Regions from separate parts of the Anaerobacillus sp. ABA4_114 genome, predicted to be linked through region 1. Evidence: riboswitches for the same ligand, from Rfam matches in the RefSeq annotation. Region 1 holds a riboswitch; each other region holds the start of a gene.
What was found. A riboswitch is a leader RNA that binds a small molecule or an ion and turns the genes downstream of it on or off. The one in region 1 is predicted to bind lysine.
Positions count from the first base shown of each region.

Region 2: another riboswitch for lysine. It lies ahead of ACXAEY_RS04415 (Na+/H+ antiporter NhaC family protein); the one in region 1 lies ahead of lysA (diaminopimelate decarboxylase).
Region 3: another riboswitch for lysine. It lies ahead of ACXAEY_RS06270 (aspartate kinase); the one in region 1 lies ahead of lysA (diaminopimelate decarboxylase).

Region 1 is NZ_JBSWUM010000001.1:1,675,476-1,685,388, reverse strand. It holds gene ACXAEY_RS08450 (peptidylprolyl isomerase) at 1-98, opposite strand, end outside; gene lysA (diaminopimelate decarboxylase) at 190-1,512, opposite strand; lysine riboswitch at 1,618-1,801, opposite strand; gene ACXAEY_RS08440 (spore germination protein) at 1,848-3,341, opposite strand; gene spoVAEA (stage V sporulation protein SpoVABEA) at 3,319-3,903, opposite strand; gene spoVAE (stage V sporulation protein AE) at 3,908-4,258, opposite strand; gene spoVAD (stage V sporulation protein AD) at 4,258-5,271, opposite strand; gene spoVAC (stage V sporulation protein AC) at 5,288-5,740, opposite strand; gene ACXAEY_RS08415 (stage V sporulation protein AB) at 5,741-6,172, opposite strand; gene ACXAEY_RS08410 (stage V sporulation protein AA) at 6,169-6,768, opposite strand; gene sigF (RNA polymerase sporulation sigma factor SigF) at 7,259-8,014, opposite strand; gene spoIIAB (anti-sigma F factor) at 8,027-8,467, opposite strand; gene spoIIAA (anti-sigma F factor antagonist) at 8,467-8,817, opposite strand; gene ACXAEY_RS08390 (D-alanyl-D-alanine carboxypeptidase family protein) at 8,919-9,913, opposite strand, start outside.
Region 2 is NZ_JBSWUM010000001.1:902,904-912,816, reverse strand. It holds gene lipA (lipoyl synthase) at 1-717, opposite strand, end outside; gene ACXAEY_RS04430 (M23 family metallopeptidase) at 899-1,891, shown strand; gene ACXAEY_RS04425 (methionine/alanine import family NSS transporter small subunit) at 1,922-2,026, opposite strand; gene ACXAEY_RS04420 (sodium-dependent transporter) at 2,028-3,554, opposite strand; gene ACXAEY_RS04415 (Na+/H+ antiporter NhaC family protein) at 3,787-5,358, opposite strand; lysine riboswitch at 5,475-5,655, opposite strand; gene yunB (sporulation protein YunB) at 5,732-6,502, opposite strand; gene ACXAEY_RS04405 (YunC family protein) at 6,606-6,908, opposite strand; gene ACXAEY_RS04400 (bifunctional metallophosphatase/5'-nucleotidase) at 6,983-8,371, opposite strand; gene ACXAEY_RS04395 (sulfite exporter TauE/SafE family protein) at 8,387-9,208, opposite strand; gene ACXAEY_RS04390 (DUF72 domain-containing protein) at 9,224-9,913, opposite strand, start outside.
Region 3 is NZ_JBSWUM010000001.1:1,270,330-1,280,242, forward strand. It holds gene ACXAEY_RS06240 (alkaline phosphatase family protein) at 1-1,206, shown strand, start outside; gene ACXAEY_RS06245 (glycosyltransferase family 2 protein) at 1,206-1,976, shown strand; gene ACXAEY_RS06250 (hypothetical protein) at 2,044-2,808, shown strand; gene ACXAEY_RS06255 (FTR1 family iron permease) at 2,833-3,771, shown strand; gene ACXAEY_RS06260 (hypothetical protein) at 3,857-5,353, shown strand; gene uvrC (excinuclease ABC subunit UvrC) at 5,474-7,195, shown strand; lysine riboswitch at 7,275-7,462, shown strand; gene ACXAEY_RS06270 (aspartate kinase) at 7,604-8,839, shown strand; gene ACXAEY_RS06275 (YslB family protein) at 8,877-9,323, opposite strand; gene ACXAEY_RS06280 (succinate dehydrogenase cytochrome b558 subunit) at 9,604-9,913, shown strand, end outside.

The DNA of each region.
Region 1 (9,913 bases):
AGTTTTTCAAAGTTAGCTACAGTGTTTGGCGCTTCTTCTGGGAAGAATTCAATTTGAATTACTTCGCCATTTTCAAATGCGATTGAACCTTTTTTCATTAAAAATATCCTCCTGCGTAAACAATTTGCTTAAAAGCTCTTTCATTATAGCATAAGAGATGCATTTACCATATGAATTAACTTTAGGAAACTATTTTGATATAACCATTTTTTTAAAAGGTCTGTCATATTGAATTAAATCTTCATATGATTCTCTTTCAACTACAAGACTTGATTCCCCATCTTCTACAAAAACAACAGCTGGCTTTGGTAGTCGATTGTAATTATTCGCCATCGAATACCCATATGCTCCGGTGGAAAAGACAATCATCACATCTCCTGCGATCGCGCGCTGAAGCTGACAGTCCCAAATCAACATATCACCGGATTCGCAGCACTTTCCTGCGATCGAATACAGGTGATCTTTCGGTTCATTCATTCGATTTACGATCGATGCCTCATACTTTGCGTTATATAAAGCAGGACGAAGATTGTCACTCATCCCCCCATCAACAGCAAGGTAATTCCTTAGTTCCGGAACATTTTTATGAGAGCCAACGGTGTACAATGTAGACCCCGCTTCACCGACAAGAGAGCGGCCAGGTTCAATCCAAATTTCTGGCATCGACATGTTGCTATGCTCGATTTGCTTTTTTACAGCATCCGTCATGGCATCGATGTAGTTCTGAGGAGAGATCGGTTGATCTTCGTGGTTGTAACGAATACCAAACCCGCCACCTAAATTCAGCACCCGGGGCTCATACCCAAACGCTTCATTCCAGCGATGGAGGTAACTATAGATCTTGTCGATCGCCATCACAAATCCTGTCGTTTCAAATATTTGAGAGCCGATATGGCAATGAAGGCCAAGCAGGTGAATGTTACTCATTTTTAACGCTGTATCAATCGCTTGCTCTACTTGACCACTCTGTAAATCGAATCCAAACTTTGAATCTTCTTGACCCGTAAGAATATAGTCATGTGTGTGTGCTTCGATCCCAGGCGTTATTCTTAAGAGCACATTCGTTGAAACCTCTTCTTCTGCTGCTAGCTGTTCGAGTAACGAAAGCTCATAAAAGTTATCGACCACAAAGCAACCAATCCCAGCTTTTAGAGCCATCCTTATTTCACTTTCGCTTTTATTGTTACCATGAAAGTGAATCCGGTCGACTGGAAACCCTGCTTGTAAAGCCGTATATAATTCTCCTCCAGAGACAACATCAAGACTCAACCCTTCTTCTTCCGCTAGTTGAATCATCGCAATACAAGAGAATGCTTTACTCGCATACGCAACCTGATAGTTTAATTGCTTTTTCTCGAAAGCCTCTTTAAATGCTCTTGCTTTCTCTCGAATCAGTGCTACATCATAGACGTACAATGCTGTGCCGTACGTTTTCGCTAGCTGAAACGTATCGACCCCTCCGATTGTATAGTGACCGTTTTCTGAAATTTCTGCTGTGCCAAATAAGTGCACGATATTCTCCCCTCTCGCTTTATTCAGTAAGCGAGCTCCCACTACATAAAAAAAACAAACAGCCAACTTATAGATACATTGGCTGTTTTGCTCCGTATCCCCACGAGTTGGATTAGCTCACCACTGCAGTATAGATAACAGTGACAGTCTGCAGCTTATTCAACTACAGCCCAGCAGAAAAAGGATGGACCTTCTTCCACTTCGGCAATTCGACCTTTCAGATACCATCATCGCAACCCATTATATGCTCAGATATCGTACTCATTCTCATTGCGCCTCTATCCCCATTACATTCAATGAGGTCTATTCTATTAAAAATTAAATTATCACACTTTTTAAGATTCAGCAAGTGGTTCGTCCTCTTGCTTCTTTTTATTTTGAGGCTGCGTAATACTCGGTCTAAGCTTCGTCAATGGCACTGAGACTCTGATTAGAATCTGTAAGAACGCCTTTGCGTTAAATGGGACGAACGGCCACAAATACGGTGTATTGAGCGGGCGTAAACTTATTAAAAACAATATCGTCAAAGTAACGCCGATCATGTAGCCTGGGACTCGGAAGAAATAGACGAGAAACAATAATAAGAGCCGGATCAATTTGTTTGCGATTGCAAGCTCATAGCTTGGGGTCGCATAAGAACCGATTGCCGCGATCGACACATAAAGAATGACCTCTGGTACGAATAGACCAACGTCGATGGCGATTTGTCCAATTAGAACCGCTGCGATTAAGCCCATAGCTGTTGAAAGTGGCGTAGGAGTATGGATGGCGGCCATCCTCAAAGTCTCTATACCGAGTTCGGCTAGTACGATTTGAACGAATATCGGAACATTGGTTTTCTCATTCGGTCCGATGAAATCGATCGTTTTTGGAAGTAGTTCCGGTTCATATACGAATAGTAGCCATAGTGGCAAAAGAAGCAATGCAGCAAGCATACCACCAAATCGTACCCATCTAAGAAACGCTCCCGCTAGAGGTGCTTCTCTGTATTCTTCCGCATGCTGAACGTGATGAAAAAATGTCGTAGGCGTGATGATGACACTCGGTGAAGTATCTACGATGATCAGCACATGACCTTCTAATAAATGAGACGCTGCAACGTCGGGTCTTTCCGTATACCTCACCAGAGGGAATGGATTCCCTGCTTGATGCACCAAAAATTCTTCTATCGCTTTATCAGCCATCGGTAGACCATCGATATTGATCTCTTTTAACTTTTTCGTTACGATTTCGACTAGGTTAGGATTTGCCACATCCTCTATATACGTTATGCAAATATCTGTTTTAGAACGTTCTCCAACTTGCATGATCACATTCCTAAGCTTTCCATCACGTATTCTACGACGTGTTAACGCTGTATTTTCAATGATATTCTCTGTGTACCCATCTCTCGAACCGCGGATGACCTTTTCTGTATCGGGCTCTTGTGGTGTTCTGCCAGGATACTTACGAACGTCAATAATGTATGCCTGTTCTTCGCCTTCCATAAAAACAGCGATTAAGCCTGAGAGAACTTGATCTACGACTTCATCAAAGGTAGTTACTGTCGACACTTGCTGATGTGGCAAGTGATTATGAATCACTTTTTCAAACTGCGCAGTCAGACGATGATGTTCGTCTGTATACATCAATTCACGCATGATTTCTACTATGATAGATGTATCACAGAGTCCTGTACAGTAGTAAAAGTACACTTCTTTGTTTAATATTCTTATTTTCCGAACGCCTACGTCGAAACTCTTCCCAATACCAATCGACTTTTCCATGAACTTTTCATTTTCTTTTATCTTTTTAAAGATTTTTTGTTTATCCTTCGTTGTTGAACTCATCTATTCCACTCCTTTCTAGAAGAATTTGGACCGCTTTCCTCGTAATCGGTGACCCTTTTGACGGATCATCATAACCTGACATCTTACCAATATCACCGACTCCCACAACGATTGGAAGGTCCAATTTATCAAGGATAGATACCGTGTCTCCATCGATTCTCCCGATTTCCATATCAGGAAGCCCGTTTTTATCGACGCCAAAATGGGTAAGCTCCCCAAACCGGTCGATGGAAACATCCACTTTCGTCCATTCAGAAAAATGGGTTCTCGATGCCACAGCGATCGCTCCTAAAACCTCGATATTCGCATCAGAAGCTACGTACTGCATCGCAAGTTCGCCGTACCCTTCACCTTGGTAGCCACTGTCATCAAACATGACAAATACTGGGTCATGAGGGGTTTCAGAAATGAGTGATACGATTTCGTATCCAGCAAGCGGGGTAGGGTTACCAGCCGATTGACTGATACATCTTCCGCCAAGTTCTGAGGCTACTGTTTCAATAGCCTGTTGCGCATATAGATCACCGTCAGTAACAAAAATAACCCTCCGCTTTGTATTCATATCTTCACCCCTTTGGTTTAAACAGTATGGCAACGATAAAACCGAATACGATCGCTGACGAAATACCAGCTGAAGTTAATTGAAAAATCCCCATCCCAATTCCGATAAAGCCGTGTTCTTCACCTTTTTGCATGGCTCCATGGAGCAAAGAATGACCAAAGCTTGTGATCGGAACGGTTGCTCCTGCCCCCGCAAATTCGATCAGCTTATCATAAATTCCAAATCCGTCTAATATCGCACCGGAGACGACGAAGGACGACATAACGTGTGCAGGTGTTAATCTAAAAATGTCTAATAAAAGTTGACCTATCACACAGATAGCTCCTCCGACAGCAAATGCAAGGAAATATTCCATTATTGACCACTTCCTATTCTTTCAAAAACTACAGCATGTGCAATGGCTGGCATGCTTTCTTTCTGTTGAACCATCACGGGACTATGAAGGCACCCTGTTGCAACGACTAAAATCTTGTTGTAGCGCCCTTTTTTCAATAGATCCATAAGATGCCCATACGTTACAACAGCAGAACACGCACATCCACTGCCTCCTGCAAACACTTCTTCTTGATCTGGGCGATAGACCATCAATCCACAGTCATTGTGGTTATTGGTGATGTCATATCCATCTTCTAACAGCAGGTCTCTGACGATTGGTGACCCGACAGCTGATAAGTCACCAGTAGCGATCAAATCGTATTCAGTCGGCTGAATATCAAGATCTTTAAAGTGTGTAGCGATCGTATCGGCTGCAGCAGGCGCCATCGCAGATCCCATATCAAATGGGTCTTTCACCCCCCAATCCACCACTCTTCCAACTGTCGCTGCAGTAATTCTGATATCAGAAGGGTCAGTACTGATTAAAACGGCACCTGCACCTGTTACTGTCGCGGTTGCAGTTCCTGGCTTTTGGCCTCCATATTCAGTAGGGTACCGAAACTGCCTTTCAGCAGTCGCATTATGACTACTAACCCCAGCTACAGCAGATGTCGCAAAACCTCCCTCTACTAAAGAGGATGCTACTGCAAGGGATTCCATTGAGGTCGAGCATGCTCCGAATACACCTAGGAAGGGAATTTGTAGTGCCCTTGCAGAATAGGTCGCACTTACGATCTGATTTAAAAGATCTCCAGACACATAAATGTCTACATCTTCTTTAGAAAAACCTTTTTTGCTTAAACAGTTTGTAATCGAGTCTTCCAGAAGCTTTCTTTCGGCTAACTCCCAATTCTCCTCATTACAATGAAGATTGTCATAGGTCACATCGAAACATTCACCTAAAGGGCCTTCAGCCTCCTTAGGACCAACTGCTGTGCCAACAGATTGTACATATACGTTAGAGAACTTCCACGTTTGTTTTCCAATTTTCATTCGACTCTCTCCTTACTTACAACAACGCTCTGAAAATTAGCCGGACAATTCCTACCAAATAAGCTGCAACAACCCCGAAAACGATGACAGACCCAGCGAGCTTAAACATGTTCGTTGCGACCCCTAAAACGATCCCTTCACTTTTATGTTCGAGAGCAGCACTTGTGATCGAATTCGCAAAACCTGTTACAGGAACAGCTGAACCGGCACCCGCAAACTGTCCTATCTTATCGTATACACCAAAACCAGTAAGTAAAGCTGAGATAAGGATAAGCGTAGCAACCGTTGGGTTTCCTGCATTTTTTTCAGAAAAATCGAATACACTCATGTAGAAATTCTGAATCCCTTGACCAAATGCACAAATTGCGCCTCCCACCAAAAAAGCTTTTAATGAATTCCAAATATAAGGTGTTTTAGGATGATAATTCTTAATATTTTTCGAATATTGTTCCTGGTCGTGTAACGACATTTAAAACCCTCCATCTACAAAGACTGTCCAATGAAATAGTGAACCGAAGATCTTTCCTAATACGATAGCCATCAATAACAAAAGGATTTTATCGATAAATCCAATCCGTTTCGTAAGAATTGGAAGCACGTTTAGGACTTCTGTTAGAGCTGCCGCAAGCATTCCTATAAAAATCCCTGCTAGAAGCCCAACCGGCACCATGAAGATCTTAGGTAACCCTAAGATTGGATTTCTTAATGATAGCCAGCTCGCTGTAACAGCTCCAACGATGATTGCCCACTCATAGAACTTGATCAGATGCCTTGTTTTTGTTATTTGAGTTAAACGAGGGATAATCCCTAGAACAGATAAAAATGCAACTAAACCAGCTCCTACAGCAATTCCTTCAGCAAAACCGATGATCATTACCAAAATGATCTGCGCATTCATCATTCGTTCTTTCCATTGTCTTCATTTTCATGAACGATGACATATCGATCGAGGTCTTGTTGATAATTGAACATCTCTACTTCAAGTGGACTAGGTTCTTCATTAAATCTTTTCTTAAACAAGTGGTTAAAGAATAGGATCATTCCAATCCCAAGTCCGAATGAATACGGAATCTGGAGGAGAAGAGGTTTAGGATTATCAATCCCAGTAACGATTTTGTAAATTTGTTGGTGTACTTCACGCATACTTACGTCTTCATGAAAGTTCATAATTGCTAGTGCAGCCCCAATAAATAGGAGAAGCCAAATGAAGACAAAATAGACAGGTGCTAATTTTTTCTTTGAGATTTGCACTTCGATAATGGTTTGTGTCGGTCCGATAATTTGCACTTCAAGAGAGTTTGTACGTTGAATCGCTCTTATCACTTTCATCACATCGATTACAACGAGATTCTTATCTTCTTTCCTAATGCGATGAATGATGGTGGTCTCAAGTTTTCTACATATCTCGTCTTCTCCAATCAGCTGAGCGATATCACCGATCGTCAGATGTGCTCCGGGCCTCACTCTAATCTTTTGTTTCAATCGAAGGTAAATCATATCAGCTGTCACAGCTCTCCACCTCCTTATTCGAGAGGTACCTTATATAGGTAATAGTATGTTTCTGGTATATCGCTCTCATTCGAACTGCACCCATGTTCCATTAATTCCCTCGTAGAAAAACATGGTTCAAATTAAGAAAATATCCAACAAAAAAACAGCTGAACTATTTGTTCAGCTGCCAGCCTTTCGAGAAACCTATGTCATTATTCAGTGCTCCCAATACCGTAGTCGATGACGATCACATGCTTTCCGCGGACGAACGTCCAAGCCCGAGGTGAAAACCACACCCCGGTCTCGGCCGCCCGTACGACCGCAGGAGTCCGTGATCGTCTCTCCTACTTGATGAGAATTTATCCAAAAAGAACGTTCCGTCCCAAGGTTTAACAGACAGATATTTCACTATCCATCAACATAGACAAGAATGGAAACGATCAACTTCATAACTTCATCTAAACACCGAAACTTTCTCTACACTCTAACAGCTGAACTATTTGTTCAGCTGCTCTTTTATTTCCTTTAATATTTTCTTTTCAAGCCTTGAAACCTGTACTTGGGAAATCCCTAACCGTTCAGCTACTTCTGATTGTGTTTGATCTTTGTAATACCTCAGATATACGATTAACCTTTCCCTTGAATCTAACTGCTGTAGAGCATCTTGTAAGGCAATCTTATCGAACCACGATGTATCTGAATGATCTGCAATTTGATCCAATAGCGTAATTGGATCACCGTCATTTTCGTAAACCGTTTCATGGATCGAACTCGGTGCCCGAACAGCTTCCTGAGCCATTACCACTTCTTCTGGAGTGACGTCGATAAGCTCAGCAATTTCATTGATCGTTGGTGTTCGACCTAACGTTTTTGACAACTCATCTCTTGCTTTACGCACTTTGTTTCCTGTTTCTTTAAGAGATCTGCTAACCTTTACCGTACCGTCATCTCGAATAAAGCGCTGGATTTCTCCGATAATCATTGGGACAGCGTAAGTGGAGAATTTAACATCATAACTTAAATCGAACTTGTCAACGGATTTTAACAGACCAATACACCCTATTTGGAATAAATCGTCGGCTTCATAGCCTCTATTAAGAAAGCGTTGTACCACAGACCAAACCAGTCTCATGTTTTTTTGTACAATTTGATCTCTTGCCTGCTGATCGCCATTTTGGCTCTGTTTGATTAATTCCTTGACTTCTTCATGCTTAAGCTGAGTATGTTTACCTTTTTTTACCTCCACGTCCATACGCAGGTCCCCTTAATTACATAACGCTTTATTTTTTGATAGGTACTTTACAACATGAATCGAAGTACCCTGGTTCTTAGCAGATTCAACCTTTACTTCATCCATAAAGTTCTCCATGATTGTAAAGCCCATCCCAGATCTTTCTAATTCTGGCTTCGTAGTAAACAGAGGTTGTCTAGCTTCATCCAAATCATCGATTCCGATTCCATTATCGCGAATAGTAAGGTGAACCGTATCATCATTGAGCTCAACAGATATATAGACTTTTCCATCTCCATTCTGTTCATACCCATGAATGATTGCATTTGTCACTGCTTCAGAGACAACTGTTTTAATTTCGGTTAGCTCATCGACTGTTGGGTCTAATTGAGCTATAAATGCTGCAACTGTAACTCGAGCAAAGGATTCATTCTGACTGAGAGCTGAAAATTCAATATCCATACGATTTCTCATTAAGCCACCCCCAGTGTCGCAAGAGCATGTTGCTCATCATCTTCGAGTCTCACGATCTTAAATAGACCTGACATCTCAAAAAGGCGTTTCACAGCAGGAGATATCGAGCATACAACCATCTCTCCACCAAAGCTTTTCACCTTGTTGTACCGGCCAAGAATCACACCAAGCCCAGAGCTATCCATAAATGACAGACCTTCCAAACTTAGAACGATATGCTCGATTTTTCTCTCCTCAAGAAGTTGATCGACTCTCTCCCGTAACTCTTCAGCGGTATGATGATCTAGTTCGCCTTCTAAACGTATTAATAAAACTGGATGCTTAACTTCAAGGTTAATCGTAAGACTCACAACGCACTCCTCCTCATGGTTTGCTTGTGAGTTTTTTCTCTGTTTATTACCTTAATTCCTTCTTCGTGACAAAACTAGTGATTGTTCGATGAAAGGGTTGCTTACTTGACACCATCTGACGCTTTGGCGAATTGCCCTACCGTCCTCTTCATCAACTGCCACCATGATGCTTGATCGATCGATTGTGATGACAATACAGGCGACGTTGCTGTTACTTTGCCATCTACCTTAACAGTAAGAACACCTACAGGATCACCCTCTTTAATCGGGGTCTGAAGGTTTTCATTCATTTTGATCGAGGTCGTTATCTTCTCGTCTTTACTGCCTTTTTTCATGAGCACAGATACTTGCTCAGAAGTTACAACTTCCATCGTTGCTCGGTCACCTTTGTTAATTTCGACTTCTTTCACAACGTGATTTCTATCGAATAATTTGTTTGTCGTATATTGAGAGAAAGCATAATCGAATAGCTTCGTTACCTCAGCATTCCGCTTTTTGGGTGATGGTGCGCCCATTACAACAGCGACTACTCTCATATCATCGCGTTTCGCAGTAGCGGTTAGACAATATTTTGCTTCATTCGTAAAACCAGTCTTAAGCCCGTCTACACCTTGGTAAAATTTCACTAATTTATTCGTATTCACTAACCAGAATTTTTTATCAGTATCTTCTCTTAAGTAATCTTCGTACTTTCCTGTGTATTTCGTAATCAAATCATATTTTAATAATTCTCTCGCCATCATAGCCATATCATGTGAAGTTGAATAGTGATCCTTCGCTGGAAGGCCTGTAGGATTCACGAAGTTCGTATCTTTTAGACCCATTTCTTTTGCTTTATCATTCATCATTTGAACAAAAGCTTCTTCTGAACCAGCAATCGCCTCTGCCATCGCAACCGATGCATCATTACCTGAAGCAATCGCGATGCCCTTCAGCATATCGTCGGCCGTCATCTCTTCCCCTGCTTCAAGGAAGATTTGAGATCCCCCCATAGATGCTGCGTATTCACTCGTGCGGATTTTGTCATCAAGCTTCACTTTTCCACTTTCGATCGCTTCCATAATCAAAACCATCGTCATGATCTTTGTCATACTTG
Region 2 (9,913 bases), 770 kb from region 1:
TTGTAAGTACTGCCCTAATGTCACAATATCAACGTCATGAGCACGAAGATCATCAAGCGTTTGAATAATTTCTTCCTTCGTTTCCCCAAGACCTAGCATGATGCTTGATTTCGTTGGAATGTTTGGATTCATTTCTTTCGCACGTTGTAAAAACTCAAGTGTACGGCGGTATTTTGCTCTAGCACGGACTCTTGGAGTCAATCTTTCAACCGTTTCAATATTATGGTTCATAATATCAGGTTTTGCATCCATCAATGTTTTCAGAGCTTCAAATTGACCGCCCATATCAGATGGAAGCACTTCGATTGAACAGAAAGGGTTCTTTCTTCTGATGGCACGTACGGTTTCTGCGAAAACAGCAGCCCCACCATCTTTTAAATCATCTCTTGCAACTGCTGTGATAACGACGTGTTTAAGACCCATCATCTGCACGGAATCCGCCACTCGCTCTGGTTCTGCCCAATCAAGCTCAGTTGGTAATCCTGTCTTAACCGCACAGAAACGGCAAGCTCGCGTACACACATCACCAAGAATCATAAATGTTGCTGTTTTTCTCTCAGCCCAGCACTCATGGATGTTAGGACAACGCGCTTCTTCACAGACGGTATGTAAGTTCTTCTCACGCATCATCTTCTTAAGACCCTTGTAGTTTTCATTCGTATTTAATTTTATTTTTAGCCATTCCGGTTTCCGTAGATGTTCTTCTTTTTTCGTCATAATTGTGTCCCCCTAAAACTGCTTTTCTGTATTAAAGAATAACATACGTATGGTGAATTTTTCTAGGAAAAGTCTGAATCTAATGACGAATGTCCCAGGCTTCTCTTCCATTATTTAGACATAATGATTTACCACTGTAAAACCACACTATACATAACGACAACATAATGAAAGGAGAAGAATCGTGAGAAAATACAGCTTTCTTATCCTTATACTTTTTTTCCTATTCCCTGCGAATCTCTCTGCTAATGAGCAAAATGAAGACGAGTTAAGAAAGACACGAATGATGCTGTTTAATAAAATGGAAACTGTTACGCAACTTCCATGGTACGTCTTTGCTGGAATAGATCAATACGAAAGAAGCATAAGAAGATCTCGAAATGATATTCCTAGAGAAACCGGGTCGATCGCCATCAACATTTCACCAGAGAAATGGGCTGGAGCTACTAACCCAAATAAAGATGACTCATCCCCAGAAGCGATCTCTTTCTTTGGAGGGATCGGTTTAGATGGAAATGAAGATGGCAAAGCAACACGAACAGATGATGAAGACTTGCTCTTTACGATAGGCTCGTTTCTACAACAGTATGGGACGGATATGGAAGATATTCGTATTGGTTTGTGGGACTACTATCAGCGAGATCAAGCCGTTAGAACAATCACAAGCAATAGCTTAGTTTATAAAACGTTCAATACGTTGAAGCTCGAGAAACATGCCTTTCCAGTACCGTTAACTGCGAATTACAGCTATCGCAGTACGTGGGGGGATCGTCGAGGCTGGGGAGGACTTCGCATTCATGAAGGAACCGATATCTTTGCTTCGTACGGTGTTCCTGTTAAAGCAACAAGCTATGGAACAGTTGAAACAAAAGGTTGGAACCGATATGGAGGTTGGAGAATCGGAATTCGAGACATAAACGGAAATTACCACTACTATGCGCATTTGAATGGCTTTGAAAAAGGGATCGACAAAGGAAGTGTCGTACAGCCAGGGGAAATAATCGGTTATGTAGGTAGTTCTGGTTATGGACCAAAAGGCACTGCTGGTAAGTTCCCTCCTCACCTTCACTATGGCATCTATAAAGATAATGGTAGAACCGAATGGTCCTACGACCCTTATCCATCATTACGGTTGTGGGAAAGACAAGAGCGATCATACAAAAAGAAGAACTAACGCCACAACGTTAGTTCTTCCTTTTTTGATCTATTGGTTTTTAGAGACTCGAACAGCATTTAAGATGCTTGCTACAAGGCCTCCCCATATAATGACAATCCCAACAATCATCATGAAAATTGCGCTACCACCCATATTAACTTACCTCCTTATACTTTTCCTGTTCTACTTTAGCGTCCCATTTCTTTACGCTGAATAGGATACCAACAAGAAGAGCAAATCCAGCTACGAACCAGCCACTATATAGGATGAAGCCATCTGTGTATCCTCCATAGTTTCCTGTTTCAGTTTCAAATTCTTTAAGAAGGTTCGTTTTAAATAGATCGAACATCATGTAGCCGAGCACGATTGGAGTGATGACCCCAAGACATGCTTTCCACCAATAGTTTAGCGGAATGTCAGAAATGCCATTGGCATGATTTTCAAGACCAGTAAGCTGACGTAGGAACCATGCTACAACAACGACTTCTACAAGACCTACAAACGCGATACCAAACTGATTGATGAAGTAATCCGCTGCATCTAGGAAGAACAATCCACCTTGTGTCGCGAACAAGATCGAGATGAGTGATGCGACACCTCCACCGATCAATACAGCTTTCGTACGAGAAATGCCAAACTTTTCAGAGATACCAGCAACGTACGTTTCTGAAATTGAGATTAGTGAAGATAATCCAGCAAGTACGAGTGATGCAAAGAAAAGGAATCCAAACATACCATTTAGTGCAGGGAACTCATTGATAATTTGAGGGAATACGACGAACGCTAGTCCGACTCCACCGCTTACAACTTCATCGACACCTAGACCTTGTTGAGTAGCCATAAATCCTAATGCAGAGAAAACTCCGATACCTGCTAAAAGCTCGAATGAAGAGTTACCAAACCCTGTAATAAACGCATTGTTCGTAATATCAGATTTCTTCGGAAGATAGCTTGAATACGTAATCATAATAGCAAAAGCAATCGATAAACTGAAGAAGATCTGTCCATACGCTGCTACCCAAACACTACCGGACGTAATGGAGTCAAAATTCGGTGTAAAGAATGCACTTAAACCTTCAGCTGCCCCAGGAAGCGTCACAGCTCTAATTACGATGATTAAGAAAAGCACGATCAACGTAGGGATAAAGATTTTGTTCGCACGTTCGATTCCTTTCTTAACCCCTGCAAGAAGAACGCCTAGCGTAATAATCCAAACTGCCACAAGCGGAATGAATACTCCTGGCACAAGGCTACCTGTTTCACCAGGATTAACAGTCAGCTGCAGATAGTCATTGAATAGGAAGCCTTCTGTGTCTGAACCCCAGCTCAAATTGAATGCAAAATAGCTATAAGAAATTGCCCAACCTATAATGACCGCATAATACGTAGAAATAACAAACGCAACAATAACGCCCCACCAACCGAGCCATTCGGTCTTTTTATTCATTCTGAAGAACGAAAGCGGAGCTGAACCTCTGAACTTATGGCCAATCGTAAACTCCAAAATAAGAATCGGAATACCCGCAGTTATTAGTGCAAATAAATATGGTATAAAAAATGCCCCTCCACCGTTGTCATATGCAACGGCTGGAAACCTCCAAATGTTACCTAGTCCGATTGCAGAACCAACAGCTGCTAAGATAAAGCCAGCTCTCGTTCCCCACTGAGCTCTTTTTTCCACTAGTATTACCCCCTTAGACGTTGTAACCCTTCTCCTTGTTCTCCTCCTTCCAGAAAAAGGTTTAGATTTTTAATTAAATTCTGATTATTTTGTTTATAGTATATCTAGTACTATTGGCCATGTCAAAGCAATCTTTCAGATAATTTGTAAAATCACTTCGAAAATTAGCCAAAAACACCCCTTTTTTGTAGGATGACATAAAAAAAACAGGAGGATGGTCCCCCCTGTTCGATTATTCGTTAACGGCTTCAACCGTACGATTTTCGTATTTTGTTTTTAGTATATAGACAACAACCGCAAAAACTACTGCTGTTGCAAGCAGCCCAGCAATCGAGCTTCCTGTAAACCCAAGTACAAGATAGCCTACGAGCGCGATTCCAGCTACAGTCAGAGCATAAGGAAGCTGTGTCAACACATGGTCGATATGATGGCTTCCCGCGCCTGTAGAAGAAAGGATCGTTGTATCAGAAATCGGCGAGCAGTGATCTCCAAACACCGCTCCCGCTAGTACAGCGGCTAGTACAGGTAGCATATAGGTTGGGTCTGTCGCAGCAGCGATTTCTCCAGCAATCGGAAGCATAATACCGAATGTTCCCCATGATGTTCCAGTAGCAAATGCCATTACGCCTGCTAATAAGAACAAGATTGCTGGAAGAAAACCGATGGCTATATGCTGATCAACTAGACCAGCTAGATATTTACCTGTTCCAAGTGTTCCGATAATCTCGATCAACGTCCATGCAAAGAGAAGGATGTAAACTGCAGGAAGCATCGATTTGATTCCTTCAACGACACCTTTTCCAAACGCTGCTCCTCCCATGTTCTTAAAGAAGAAGAACACTAGAGACGTACCTAAACCGATCAAACCACCGTATAATAACGAAGCTGCAACATCCGTATTTTCAAAAATCGTTAACGGCGTTACGGCAGCATCCGTTCCACTCACTGCCTGAATACCTGTGATGATCATAAAGATGACCGTACCTGCGATCAGCATAATGATTGGCCAAGCAAGATCTGCTACTTTCCCCTTATCACTTTCAGGTAAGCCAGTTGTTTCCCCTGGTACAGCACCTTTTGAAGGGTCGAGTACTTCTCCTGTTTTTTGTGCACGGTTTTCATGAACTCTCATCGCCTTAAGGTTAATATCGAAATAGCTTACGAAGAAAACCATTCCAAGTGCGAAGATCGCATATAAATTCATAGGAATCATTTTTATGAAAGCTTCTAAAGCACCAACACCAACGATGCTGTGTGTAGTAAGAATACCACCTATAATTGCAATAATATAAGCTCCCCAGCTAGAAATAGGGGAAATGATACACATCGGGGCAGCAGTTGAATCGATGATGTAAGAAAGCTTGGCTCTCGAAACTTTGTGCCTGTCTGTAATAGGACGACTAACATTCCCAACCGCTAGAGAATTGAAGTAATCATCGATAAAAATTATAACTCCAAAGACTGCAGTAACGATCTGAGCACCAGTGCGCGTTTTCACACGTTTCATTGCCCACTCACCGAACGCTCGGCTACCACCTGAAATTGAAATAAATGCAGTCATCATGCCTAATAGAAGTAAGAAGAAAATAATATACATGTTCCAGGTATTTAACCCACCGTCAGAAATAAAAATGCCCTTCACAATCGTATAGACCTCTTTAATAGAACCACCAATACTCCAGTCGTTGATCATCAACGCACCAAGGATAATTCCCACCCCTAGTGAAGGCAATACCTTCCTGGTTGCCACTACCATCAATAATGCGATGAGCGGCGGAATAATCGAATAAATCGTATTTTCCATATTCACCATCCTTTTCAAGTTATGGTTCACTACTTTTGGATAAACAAAAAAACGGCCAATGAAAGGATATGGTCCTATCATTGCCCGTTTTGCGGTTACAATGTCAAGTGTCCATCCCGATCAGTAGTTCTCCATTATAAGTAAGCCTCATAATGACAGTTCGACATTTATTCAATGTCGCCCCAACAAAAATAATGTGACGATTATTTCTGCTTCGGCAGATCTCCCTTTCGATGCTGATCATAGATGTCATTCTCCCAACACGTACTTATGAGTATCTGCTCCTCTACCTCATCGTATAAGATAAGGAACATTATTTAGTTTAATACAATTCGTTATTATAGCTTAGTTCTAAGTGCTATGCAAACACAATTTATTCCATTCCTCCAATATCGATAGCCGGATCAGGCAATCCTGTACCAGATCCATTATTGTAGAAGTTCGGCACATCTCCCTTTATAAACGTTGCAATAACAGGGATATCCGTTGTGACGACATCTGAATCTGTAGCAAATGGAATAACGATTTTCACATGCACTTCGATATGGACGCGAATATCAACCCACGTGTTGTTGATCCCTACTTGCTGAATGTTATGTTTGATATCAGACTTTACTTCTCCAATCGCTGTAAATCTCACAGGAACTTTTGGTCCAAAGTTCGCGAGTAACGTATTGTTAAACGCTTGCCCAATCGGAATGTTATGGATGATTCCTTTACTTAATGGTACATCTTCATCAACTTGAAGCTCGACCCCATTTTCCTCTGCCCAATAATCGATCGAGTTATCTTCAACGCTCTTTAAGAACTTTTGCACTTTGTCTGTCGATTGAGCAAGTACTTTATTTACAGCGCTTTGGTTAATTTGGACAATATCTACTTGGTTAACCGTTTCTTTTTTGATCAGCTCTTCTGTGCTATCTGCTTCTTCAACGATTTTTTTGTTGATGGCCTGGTTGATCGCGAGTGTTGCGATTCGGTTCGTTTCTGTTCTAGCTATTTCGATAAGAGTAGGCTTAATACCTTTTTCAACGATCCATAGTCCTTGAACTGTCATAAAAATAAATAGAATGAACGAGATAACAAACACATATCGAAAAGGAAGCGGACCTTTTCGAATGAACCTTCTTCGAGTTCGGAACAAGCCAATATCCTCCCTTCTCCTCAACATGTATATGCGAAGAAGGAAAGAAGTATGGACATATTTTCCCTAAAGAAAAACCACAGCCCGCAAGCTGTGGTTTTTCTTATAACATTTTGAGCATCGCATCTCTTCCGATGGTTCCTACTTTGATGCCCCTTGCCTCTGCTTCAAGCGTTACAGATTCAAGTGGTGCTTCTAGCAGCTGTTCAATTGACCTTACACCAACAGCTCTGCCTGCAATGATTTTGCGATCACTTAACTTTTCATTAAGTAACGCAATATCCAGTGCTCCACACATGATGTAGCCATTTTCATTTGTAACAGCAAGAAAATTGGTCTTAGGTAGCTTCATGCTAATCGCTGTAAATGGATGACCATCGATCATGATAGGTGTAACATTGATCACGTATCCTCCGCCTCCTGACTCACAAGTTGTCATTCTATTTATATGAGCGCGGAGGCATGTTTGACAATCAAAGATTAATATCTGTTCTCAAGTCTAAATGCAAGAAGATCCCGAAGCATTTCTGGTAAGTAGTACTTCTTCCTAGCGTGCTTCATCTGCGGATAAAATTTTCCGAAGGTGAACATATCCGCCGTAGCCACTGAATATTCTTTTTCTGGAGATAGCTGATGACCGTTATGGAGAATTTCTGTTACGTGATGAAGACCATCATCCATTACGACTGTTTTCACTTCGAGTCCGTCAAAAGCCATGATACCCATGACTTCTCCTCTGAAACCTAATCCTTTAAACGTTAAATGCACGAGTTCGTCAGACATTGCATATGCGACGATCTCACGTAATTCACTTCCTTTTAGAATAACTTTACATGGATTGACTGGGTGTGGACATATACGATGAAGGTCTTCTCTCGACACCTTCCCTTCACTTAATCCATCAAGTAGCATACCCGAATTGATCATTCCAATATCAGCATTGCACCATTCTCTAAGAGCAGCAGAGAGCTCGTCAGGAAGGACAGAGCGCCTGAACCACTCTGCTTCTAGAGGTTGTTCGAGGCGACACACGACCTCGTCTAATAAGTTTTGTGCATTCGCTCCTAATCGATCTAGCTGTTCCTTTGTCGCTTGATCTTCTTTATGATCACGCACAGAAATCGCATAAGCTTCTGCCTCAACTAATTTGCACTGTTCAGTATCATAGTTCAGGACGACTTCTCCTACATAATTTCCATTCTTACCTGCTTGAGTAATCAACGTTCCATTTACATTCATTCCATGCTTAAGAACGTGATGGGTATGAGAGCCGATGATCACATCGATTCCTTCAATATCCGTTGCAATCTGCTCGTCGTTCCCAAGTCCCATATGTGACATCAACACGACTACATCAGCTTTCGAACGTACTTCATCAACCACCTTTTGCAGCATTTCCCATGGTGATTGTATCGACCAGCCGAGGAGACTATAGAATTGTTCATATGGAATCGTTATCCCGATTAGTCCGACCTTAACGCCATCTTTCTCATCGATCGCGTACGGAACTGCCCAGGCAGGTCTTGCTCCATCAGAGTGAAACAAGTTCGACACGATGACTTGAAAATTGGCATCAGTGTATAGCTCTTCCAATTCTTGCTTTGAAAATGTGATTCCCTCGTTATTTCCGATCGTCGCATAATCATATTTGAGTTCGTTTAATAAATGTACATTTCCCTTACCTGAGGTTCCCTCAGTAATCGGGTGAACTTTATCCGCGTGATCACCAAGATCTAACAATAAGTAGTGATCATGATGATAATCATGAATTCTTTTTCTATCTTTTATATAGCCAGCCACCTTAGGCCAATTTTCAAAGTGACTATGAAGATCGTTCGTATAATATAAATGTACCTTTTTTGAAGTCAAGACACTCTTCCTTTCTTAACCCGTCATTCCCTGCCAGACCAATCGTATCCCGACGAGAATTAACATCCACCTTAAAATAACGACAATCGTATTATCTGACAGTTTCTGATTAATGAAAGAGCCACATTTTGCCCCAATCCATGCGCCTGGAACTAATCCAATCAATAAAAATCCTGCGATATTCCCAAGGGCTAAATGCGTCATCGTACCGATTATACTCGACAGAAATATCATAAACATCGATGTTGCAACTGCAATAGAGGTTGGAAATCCGAATAATAAAATCATGGCAGGAACCATCAACGACCCACCGCCGATACCAAAAAGCCCTGATAGAATCCCAACGATAAACGAAACAACTAAGGCAGCTATCACTGAAAACCGATATTCACTAGCGTTCCCATTCAAATCAGTAATCGATCGCGAAAAACGTCCATCTAACTTCAATGGTCGCAAACGTCCCCTTACCATTAATAATATGGAAACAAGCACCATAAATACCCCGAAATATACAGAAAATTGATCGACGGCGATAAATTTGTTTAACCAAGCTCCTGCAATTGCACCAGGACCGCTTCCAAGAAAGAACAACCCACCGCTTTTATAATCAACTGTCTTTTTCTTCATATAGGACAATGTTGACGATAATCCAATCGCTACCAATACGACGATCGAGCTACCTACGATAAGCTGTGGAGATAACTCAGGTAGCCAATTCGTATACTGATCTATGATCAAAAGCCCAGGAACGATGATGATCCCTCCACCAAGACCAACCAAACTTCCAATCGTACCTGCAGCTAATCCGATAAAGAATAATAAGACCCAAGTTAACATGAAAAGAACTCCTTATTAGTCGAAAAGATCAAGTTGTCTTGGGTTAAGGTTCGTATACTCGATATCAAGCATTCGAATCATTTCTTTCGCATTCCCCGACGCATGACCACCAGAATTATTATTGAATAGTATATACACATTCTTACATTCTTTTCGTAACTGCTCAATTCTTTCTTTCCATTCCTTGAGCTCATTATTGTCATACTCATACAGATAGCGAACTTCTCGCCACTTTTGATTGTTCCCAGGGTTCCGCCACCCATTAACATTTCTTCCATGAAGTCGTACAAGTACATCATCATTCGAAATCGTCTCCATGACGATTGGGATCGAACCTTCTCCAGCTTGAGGCTCATCACAGATTGAATGTATGTATCCTTGTTCCTCAAGAAAAGAAAGTGTTTTCTCCCGAAATGCCTCATGATACCAGGATTGATGTCTAAACTCTACCGCACAAGGGATATCTCCCATTCTTTCTTTACAATCTCGCAAAAGATTCACGTTATCTTTGTTCACATCAAACCATGGTGGAAACTGAAAAAGAACCATCGCAAGTTTTCCAGAACGTTGTAAAGGCATGATTGACTCCTTGAAAGCCTTGAACATAGCATCTCTCGTCTCAAAAGGAATCTCCCCCCGCTCGTGTCCTGTCATTCCCTGATAAGCTTTCACAACAAACTGAAACCCATCAGGCGTCTCACTCGC
Region 3 (9,913 bases), 410 kb from region 1:
ATCTTTGACCACTTTTCTCTAACAGCATCATTGTTTGCAATAGCACTCTATTTCTTTTTTACGGTGTTTTTCTGGGGAACGCTATATTATCATCTGAGAATTGGAACGAGTTGGACGAACTTCACTCGATTTTGGAAACTCGTATTAAAGAATAGTGATTCAACGAGCGGAAATGCTCAGGAGCAGCTACCTAAAGTATTGCTGATCATAGGCATTTGGACTATGGTGACAGATTCATTTATCGGTTCTTCATTGTCCATCGAGTGGGACAAGTTGCTCATGTTGTATGGTGCCATCTTTCTGTTTAGCTACATTTTACACAAATATTTATTTGACTGGAAACCAACAATCAAACCGACCTATACAGAAGATGTAAAGTCTTCTAACAATAAGAATGAAAAAGTAATCATGATCGTCATCGATGGGATGAGAAAGGAACGGTTCCAAGAGGCACAAACCCCTTTTTTGGATTCGCTGAAAAAGAGTGGTACTGAATATAGCCAGATGGAAACAGTTTATCCAGCAAGGACAGTAGTATGTTTTTCATCCATGATGACTGGAACGTATCCTTTCGAACATGGAATCAATTCAAATATGGTTTGGGGTCGTGGCGTAAAAGTCGAGACGATCTATGATTCGTTGCGAAAGGTGAATAAGAGCGGTAGACTCCTTGGAATTGCCCATCTTGTTGATGCGATGGGAGATGACGTAGATACAGTAACGGCTGTGATGCATAATGATGTAGCCGATTCTAATATTATGGGTAGAGCTAGAGAGGTTATGAAAGAGAAGGATCCAGACTTTTTTACTGTCCAGCTTATTGGAACAGACCAAACCGGACACTCAAGAGGTGTTCTTTACGATGAATATATCCAAAAGATAGAAGAAGCTGATCGCCTTGTTGAAGAATACGTAAATTGGTTGGATGAGAATGGTTATATGGAAAATACCACATTGATCATATGTGCCGATCATGGGCAGGCTGATGGAATAGGAGGGCACGGACATCTTGACGAAGGAGAGCGATTCGTTCCTTTCTTTATGAATGGCCCTTCCATTAATGCAGGGAAAATAGTTGAAGACAAGCACAGTCTAACATCGGTAGCCCCGACTGTTGCACACCTTCTTGGTGCGCCTATCCCATCACATAGTAGAGGTGAAATTCTAACTGAAGCGTTCAACCACAGGAAGGAAGAGAAAGATTAATGAAACAACATGTTATTGTTTTCTTGCCAGCTCATAACGAGGAACAGGCTATAGGTGAAGTCATTCGCAAAATACCAAGAGACTTTCATAAAGACGTTAAGGTGAGTATTCTTGTCATTGATGATGGATCAACAGATCGAACGGTAGAAGTAGCAAAAGAAGCTGGTGCTGATCATATTTTTTCGAAAGACCATAACAAAGGTCTAGGAGCAGCGGTACGGACGGGACTTCAACAATCTGTTGCTCTTGGTGCTGATATTGGCGTCATGTTAGATGCTGATAATGAATACCCTGCCTGGCAGTTGCCGGAGTTATTGGCACCCCTGCTCGAAGGTGAATCAGACTATGTGATGGGGTCGAGATTTAAGGGAACGATAGATGGGATGCAACTTCATAGGAGGCTTGGGAATTACTTTTTCACATTTCTCCAATCCATTTTATTACGAAAATGGATTTATGATGGGCAGTCAGGGATGAGGGCATTCTCAAGACAGGCAATGGAAGAAGCAGAGATTATTCATGACTATAACTATGCACAAGTATTAACACTGAATCTTGTAAGAAAAGGGTTCCGCGTAACCGAAATACCGATCACCTATCAAGTTCGATCGACCGGTCAGTCCTATATAAAGTTTAAAGCGTATATGACTTCAGTACTTCCAGCGATTGTGAAGGAGATGTCAAGACCTGTTAAACGAGTACCTATTGATTATCACGCCCATCAGATCAAACCGATCGACTGGTCTCAATTACACACAGAAAAGCCATAACAAATGCATATCTGATATTGACTTCAATTCTGATAATCATTATCATTATCAATGAGGAGGATTCTCAATGAAAAAACACATCGCGCTCGTAGCACTCATCATCATGATTACATCTATGGTAACCACTCCACTAAAAGCTTTTGCGTATTCATACGGTGACCCCACTGAAGAAAAAGTAGCTGAAGCGTATAGTGAGATGGTAGCAAAGCTTAATGAATCTCCTCCAAACTATGATAAAGCAAGTGAGATATTTGCTACTGTAGAAGAAGAAATTCAATTACATATGGGTGACGACGCAGTTAGCGTGATTAAGTCCGCCCTCGAAAATGAAGATAAAGAAGAAGTTATTACGAACATGCAGAAAATACTCGTCCTCAATATCTCTAGGCGTCTTGAGAACGTGGAGGACAACTTCGAAGAATATGATACGACTCGAAAGCTAGTAGGGAAGGCTGATGCAACTTACAAAAAGCTTTCTCCTGTCGTAAAGCAAAAAAACGAAGAAGTGGATAGCGAGATTAAGAGCGATTTTGAAACCATCTTAAATTCGCTTGGTAATCCTGGTTTGTTCGGAGTAGGAGAAAAAGAATCAGATAAAGATCAATTTATTGAGAGTAAAGATAAAATTCTTACAGCGCTACAAGATCAATTTAACATGGAGTCAGTCGAAATTGGTCATTTTGGTAAAAGCGCTACCGACGATACGAATGACAATGGTAAAACTGAGTGGACCGACCTTGGTCAACTATCGAATTGGTTACCGATCGTATTGATTGTAATCGTCATTGCAGGCGTTGTGATATACACAACTAGAATGCGTCGCCGTTCGTAAAGAACGTAGAAAGGGGAAAGGTAAATGGAAATTCAGGCATTGCTGATCATGTTCAGAGAAGTACTTGAAGCCCTTCTCATCATAGGAATCATCACAACATATATGAAACGAATGGGACAACGTCAATACAACAAATTTGTTTGGCTAGGCGCAGGACTTGCAGTTGTTGCAAGCATAGGTGTCGCCATGTTGTTTCAGGTAGTCTTCACTGGATTTGCTGCAATGGGAAGTGAAATGTACCTGAAGATCGCCATTATGCTGATCTCCTCAGTATTACTGACACAGATGGTGTTTTGGATGGCTGAACATAGCCGGGACATCAAAGGCAAGACTGAAGGAAAAATGACGAAGTATATAACGACAGGAAATATAATTGGTATGGTTATTCATTCGTTCCTCGTTGTTTTACGAGAAGGCATCGAAACGGTCTTCTTCTTCGCTGCGATTACAGGCGGAGATATTGGGAAAGGGTTCGAAGGTTGGGGAGCCATTACGGGAGTGTTAATTGCTGCTGTTGTATCGTATCTTTTCTTCAAAGGTACGATGCGTATCCCGCTCAAATCTTTCTTTAAGGTAACAGGAATCTTCATCGTCCTCATCGCTGGAGGGTTACTTGTTCAAGGTATCTCCATGATGCAGGATATTAGAATGATTGGAAGTGTCATGCCTCACGTCTATGACTTAACATGGTTCTTGCCTGAACATCCGATCGATTATGCTCATTATGTACGTGATAACGGCGTTGCCCCTCTATTATCTGGCGACATCGGTATTTTCTTCAAGGCGCTGTTTGGATATTCTTCCATGCCTTCAATAGAAGAAATCGTAGCGTACATCGGTTACTTTGCTGTTATATATCTTCTTGTTACGACAAAGAAAGCTCCTTCAAAAGCTGAATCAGCTAAAGAAGAAAAATCCGCTATGTTCAAGGCAAACAAAATGAATGAAACTGCTGTAAAATAAACAATTAAGGAATACAAGGCGATGAGTCGCCTTGTATTTTTTGTACGTGAGAATGACCGGGACAGGTTTCTAAAGGATGATCATGTTGAATATGAAAAAGCTATCGCTAAACGCATTATTTAAAACGTTAATCTTATTAGTAAGTATCACTAGCATAATTCTCATTAGTTTGTGGAGGTTTCATTATGCGATCGACCTTCCACGATCTTGGGATCAAGTAGACTTTGCTCTAGCTTTAAGCAGATTCGACTTATATGCCATGCAGCCACATTTCCCGGGTTATCCCTATTTTGTTTTAGGGGGAATGGTCATCCACAAGTGGATTGGCAATCCCTCGTTAGCTTTATCAACATTTAATAGTCTAATTTTATTGTCTAGTTCGATCCCTCTCTATTTCTTAAGCCGCAATATCCTTTCAAAAACGATCAGCGTACTGATCGTTGGTGTACTTCAGTCGATGGTTTTCTTGAACGTAATGTCCATTCAGCCTATGAGTGAAGCAGCCGCGGTTGGGATTCTATGGTGGTACATCTGGGGTTTACATGTTGCCTTCCAACGTAAAGCGTCTTCATTTGTTTTGTTATTACCCTCATTTTTATTAAGCATTCTGCTAGGAATTCGATTATCATATCTACCATTTGGAATCGGGTTAATCCTTCTCCTAATAAGTAGGAGATCTAGCTACACTTCTAACAAAACATATGCTTTGTTTATCAGTGTTCATCTTTTTATTGCGATTTGTTTTCAGCTTATTTGGGTTGTAGGACTAGCTGCTTCAGAAGGAGGAATCACTGCATTCTTAGAACTAGCACTTGGATTTTCCTCCGGACATTTTCAAGAATGGGGAGGTAGTGCTGTATCGACAACTTCTCCACTATGGATAAGAAGCTACGAACTCGTCGTAACCAATATAGGCTGGGTTGGACTTGCAGGACAAAGGCTCTACATTGCAGCAATGATTACTATTATGATAATTGGTTTTATTTTATTATTGAACAAAGTTAGCAGACAAAGCATCACCCCGTTTCAATGGACATATGGAATCATGTTTGCTCTATACTTCTTGTGGGCGTTGTTTGCGCAGAATATTGATAAACCAAGACACATCCTTCCATTACCTGGAATGGTTTTGTTTGCGGTATTATTATTCACTACTAAGTATTCAGAAGGTTTCAGGGCACATCTAGTGAAGCTTGGTTTGGTGATGGTGCTACTCTTTCAATCTTTTGGAACGTTCACAATGATGAGAGAAGCTCAGCACCCCGCCGCTGTCCATCAGTTGAGTAGTTTTCTCTCGGAAATAGAAGAGCCTATCATGGTGTATACCTGGGAGGAAACAAGGGTAATGGATTATCTGGACGTTCAGTATGAACATGACCGTGTATTCACATATGAAACCTTCTTGTCAGAAATACCTTATTACGATGAGAGAAGAATATTTTTAACGGATCGTGTCGTGAAGGGGTTTGAACAGCAAGGGGCACCGATAAGAAAATCGGTCACAAAGGTCGGAGCGTATTATTCCGATAAGATGTACGATCCTGTCTATCACGAAATTGTTTTGTACGAGTATAAGCGATAGGCATTATGATACAATAGGGGAACATAGATGCGCCTTGAATGGGTAGAGAGGTGAGATAGCGTGGAACAATTTTTGAAAAATAAGCTAGCTGTTCTACCCGATCAGCCTGGCTGTTATTTGATGAAAGATCGTCAAGGGACGATTATTTATGTTGGAAAGGCAAAGGTACTTAAGAACCGAGTGCGTTCCTATTTTTCAGGAGCACATGATGGTAAGACGCAGAGGCTAGTTGGAGAGATCCGCGACTTCGAATATATCGTTACTTCAACTGATTTAGAAGCACTTATCCTTGAACTAAATTTAATAAAGAAACATGATCCAAAATATAATGTGATGCTGAAAGATGATAAGAGCTATCCATATATCAAGATTACGGCTGAAGAACAACCTCGACTCATCACAACAAGAAAAATAAAAAAAGACAAAGGTAAGTACTTTGGTCCATATCCGAATGCTTATGCTGCGAGTGCTACAAAGAAATTGCTCGATCGTATCTATCCGCTCAGAAAGTGCCGAAAGATGCCAGATCGAGTCTGTTTGTATTACCACATCGGCCAGTGTCTTGCGCCTTGTGTAAAAGAAGTTACGAAAGAGCAGAACAAAGAAATGATCGACGGGATCACGAAGTTTTTAAATGGTGGTCACCAGGAGGTCAAACAGGATTTAGAACGTAAGATGGTGAGCGCTTCTGAAAACCTGGACTTTGAGCGTGCGAAGGAATACCGTGATCTCATGTACCATATTGAAAAAGTGATGGAAGCTCAAACGATTCAAACAAACGATGGCCTCGATCGTGATATCTTTGGATATAGTTTTGATAAAGGCTGGATGTGTGTTCAGGTCTTCTTTGTCCGTCAGGGGAAACTCATAGAACGAGATGTCTCGCTCTTCCCGTTCTATAATGAGCCTGAGGAGGACTTTTTAACATACCTTGGTCAGTTTTATCTACAGAAGAACCACCCTAAGCCTAAGGAGATCCTTTTACCTAATACAATCGATGCTCAATTAGCAGAAGATCTTCTTCACATCCCAGTACAACAGCCGAAAAGAGGAAAGAAGAAAGAGCTAGTTGAATTGACGATAAAGAATGCTAACATCGCACTCAATGAAAAGTTTTCTCTGATTGAGCGAGATGAGAAAAGAACGATCAATGCGGTTGAGAACCTTGGTGAACAATTAGGAATAGAAGCACCTCTTCGAATAGAGGCATTCGATAATTCGAATATTCAAGGAACAAACCCGGTTTCAGCGATGGTTGTGTTTTTAGATGGTAAACCGAAGAAGAATGAATATCGAAAATACAAGATAAAAACAGTAGAGGGTCCAAACGATGTTGGCTCGATGAAAGAGGTCGTTAGGAGAAGATATACAAGGTTACTTAAAGAAGATGGACCACTCCCAGATTTAATTATTATCGATGGCGGCATCGCTCAGATTCAAGCATCAAAAGACGTTCTAGAAAATGAGCTTGGTCTAGATATTCCGGTTTGTTCGTTAACGAAAGATGAGAAGCACCGAACATCCCACTTATTGATCGGAGACCCTCCAGAGGATGTTTACCTTCCTAGAAATAGTCAGGAGTTCTATTTACTTCAGCGAATTCAAGATGAAGTCCACCGTTTTGCGATATCGTTCCATCGTCAGCTCCGTGGAAAATCCATGCTGAAATCTAGTTTGGATGAAGTCCCAGGTATCGGACAGAAGCGTAAAAAGAAACTCTTAAATTATTTTGGATCGATCAAGAAAATGAAGGAAGCTGGCGTAGATGGTCTACAAGAGGCTGGTTTACCGAAGAATGTTGCTGAAGAATTGATGGCTCGTTTCAAACAAAAAGAAAATTAATTACGAAATTGTATTGCGGCGTAACTCATAGTTCGTTATAATAGTGAAAATTTAATAGTTCCACACTTCGATAAATTGAAGTGATGGTAGAGGCGCAAAAACCATCAGTATACCCAATGAGAGTGATAAGACTTGTTGACGTGGGTGGAAAGGGGAATTTGCCGAAGCGAACAGGTGCTTATACACCTTAAGCTGGACCTGCATTGAAGAAGTGCAGAGCTGTCATTCAATTCCTTCCCGGGGGTTGAATGGAGGACTATCTCACACAGGGACGTTTTCTTGAATTATGAAAACAACAGTGAGGTTTTTCTCATTGTTGTTTTTTTGTATATAGAGAGCCTAAATTACTTATTCAAGAAACTAGTTGTGAGTGAGAAATACAGTTATAGAGTGGAAAGGATGGAGAGAGTGGGACTTCGAGTAATGAAATTTGGTGGAACATCTGTTGGAGATGTCGAAAAAGTAAAGAACGTCGCATCGAGGCTTGCTGAAGCAGTTGATGCAGGGGATGAAGTTGTAGCAGTTGTTTCTGCTATGGGGAAAACCACAGATGAACTAGTGGGTTTATCAAAAAGCATCACAAATAATCCCTCCAAAAGAGAACTAGACATGCTGCTTACAACCGGAGAGCAAGTAACAACCGCTCTTCTTGCAATGGCGCTTCATGAGAAGGGTTACGAAGCCGTCTCACTTACAGGGTGGCAAGCAGGACTTAAAACAGAATCTGTCCATGGAAACGCGAGGATTTTGGATATTGATGCCAAAAGGATGAATCAGCATCTTGCAGAAGGAAAGATCGTCATCGTTGCTGGCTTCCAGGGTCTTTCTGACACAGATGACATCGCGACATTGGGTAGAGGAGGATCTGATACTACTGCTGTTGCGATCGGGGCTGCACTGAAAGCAGAGCGATGTGAAATATACACAGATGTAGATGGGGTCTATACAACTGATCCTAGATACGTAAAAGGCGCGCGTAAACTGTCAACGATTTCTTATGATGAAATGCTCGAATTGGCAAACCTTGGTGCAGGGGTTCTTCATCCTAGAGCGGTGGAGTTCGCGAAGAATTATAATATTCCACTCGAGGTACGCTCAAGTTTTACAAACGAAGTAGGAACCATAATTGAGGAGGTCGCATCCATGGAACAGAATTTGGTAGTGAGAGGGCTTGCGTTCGAAAGCAATGTGACAAAAATAACGATATCTGGTCTTCCGAATGAGATCACAACACTTCCATCGTTGTTTTCATCCCTTGCATCGAATGGAATTAATGTAGATATCATCATTCAGAGTACGAGCGAGAAGAATACGACGAGTATATCGTTCTCGATCGAAACAGCTTCACTTGATTTAACGCTAGATGTTCTGCGTCGCCTTGAAGTCAAACTACCATATGAAAACATTTTCTATGAGTCTGGACTTTCGAAAGTATCCATCGTTGGGTCAGGAATGATCTCAAATCCCGGTGTAGCTGCACAGATGTTTGAAGTTCTTGCTGAACATGATGTTGAGATCAAAATGGTAAGCACATCTGAAATTAAGGTATCTACAATCGTACCTGAGGATAAAATGATCTATGCGATCGAGACATTACACGATCAATTCCAGTTGGATGAAAGAACACCAGTTAAGCAGTTATAAAAAAATAAGGAGGCCACCTTGGCCTCCCTTTTTACAATCATGATTCGATTTTATCTTTCGGATCCCATTTGATTGTGATTTGGATTTCGTTTTTCTTGCTCGTTTCATAAGCTTCCGTTATGCACTGCAGCATGTATTGAAATTGTTCAGCAAGAAAACCAGCTTCTAACTGATAACAATCATTTCGACTAGTTTTTTTTCTTTCTTCTATTAATGGTGACTGAAGTAAGTAAGAGACCTCATTCTTTTTTTCTTGTGCGATGGTTAGAGCACCCCATCCTGCATCTTTAAAAAATTGCTCGATTTCTTCTCTCGTAGATAGAGGGAATTTTCTCGCGATATCTTTACCAGTCCAATAAAGAATGTTCGCTTGTTCAGTCCCTAATAGCTCAGGAAGAAGAACTTCTCTAAAAAGCTCATATCCAAAAGCTGTTGTGGTTACTTCATGACTATAATCGATGGTATTCGTGCGCTTTTTAAACATAAACTCCTCCAATTCGTCTCATATCATTATAACGGTTTGGAAGCGATTCCTCCATACATACAGGAAAAGAGAGGAATAATATCCTAGCAAATTTCATCTAGGAATTTAGAAAACTCAAAATGTACGCGTTTTCTTGACGCTCCTAAATGATGGGAGTACAATGAATATGTCACATATAAATCGACAGAAAGCGATGATTTCTGTGCATGCAAAGGCTTTTATAGTAGAATATGCAGTGGCAGATGGTAGCTTAACAACTTAAAAGGGGGACACACAAAACATGGCCGCAAGTCGAGACTTTGTCAGCCGAAAATTGCATTCGCTTCTAGGAGTAATTCCGCTGGGACTCTATGTTACGCAGCATCTAACAGTAAACCACTTCGCAACGAGAGGTCCAGAGGCATTTAACGAAGCTGCTCATTTCATGGAATCTTTACCATTCAGGTATCTCCTTGAAATCTTTGTTATTTTCTTACCGCTATTATTCCATGCGATTTATGGTGTTTATATCGCATTTCAATCCAAGAATAACGTAAGTAGATATGGCTATCTACGAAATTGGATGTTTTATATGCAGCGGATCTCAGGGA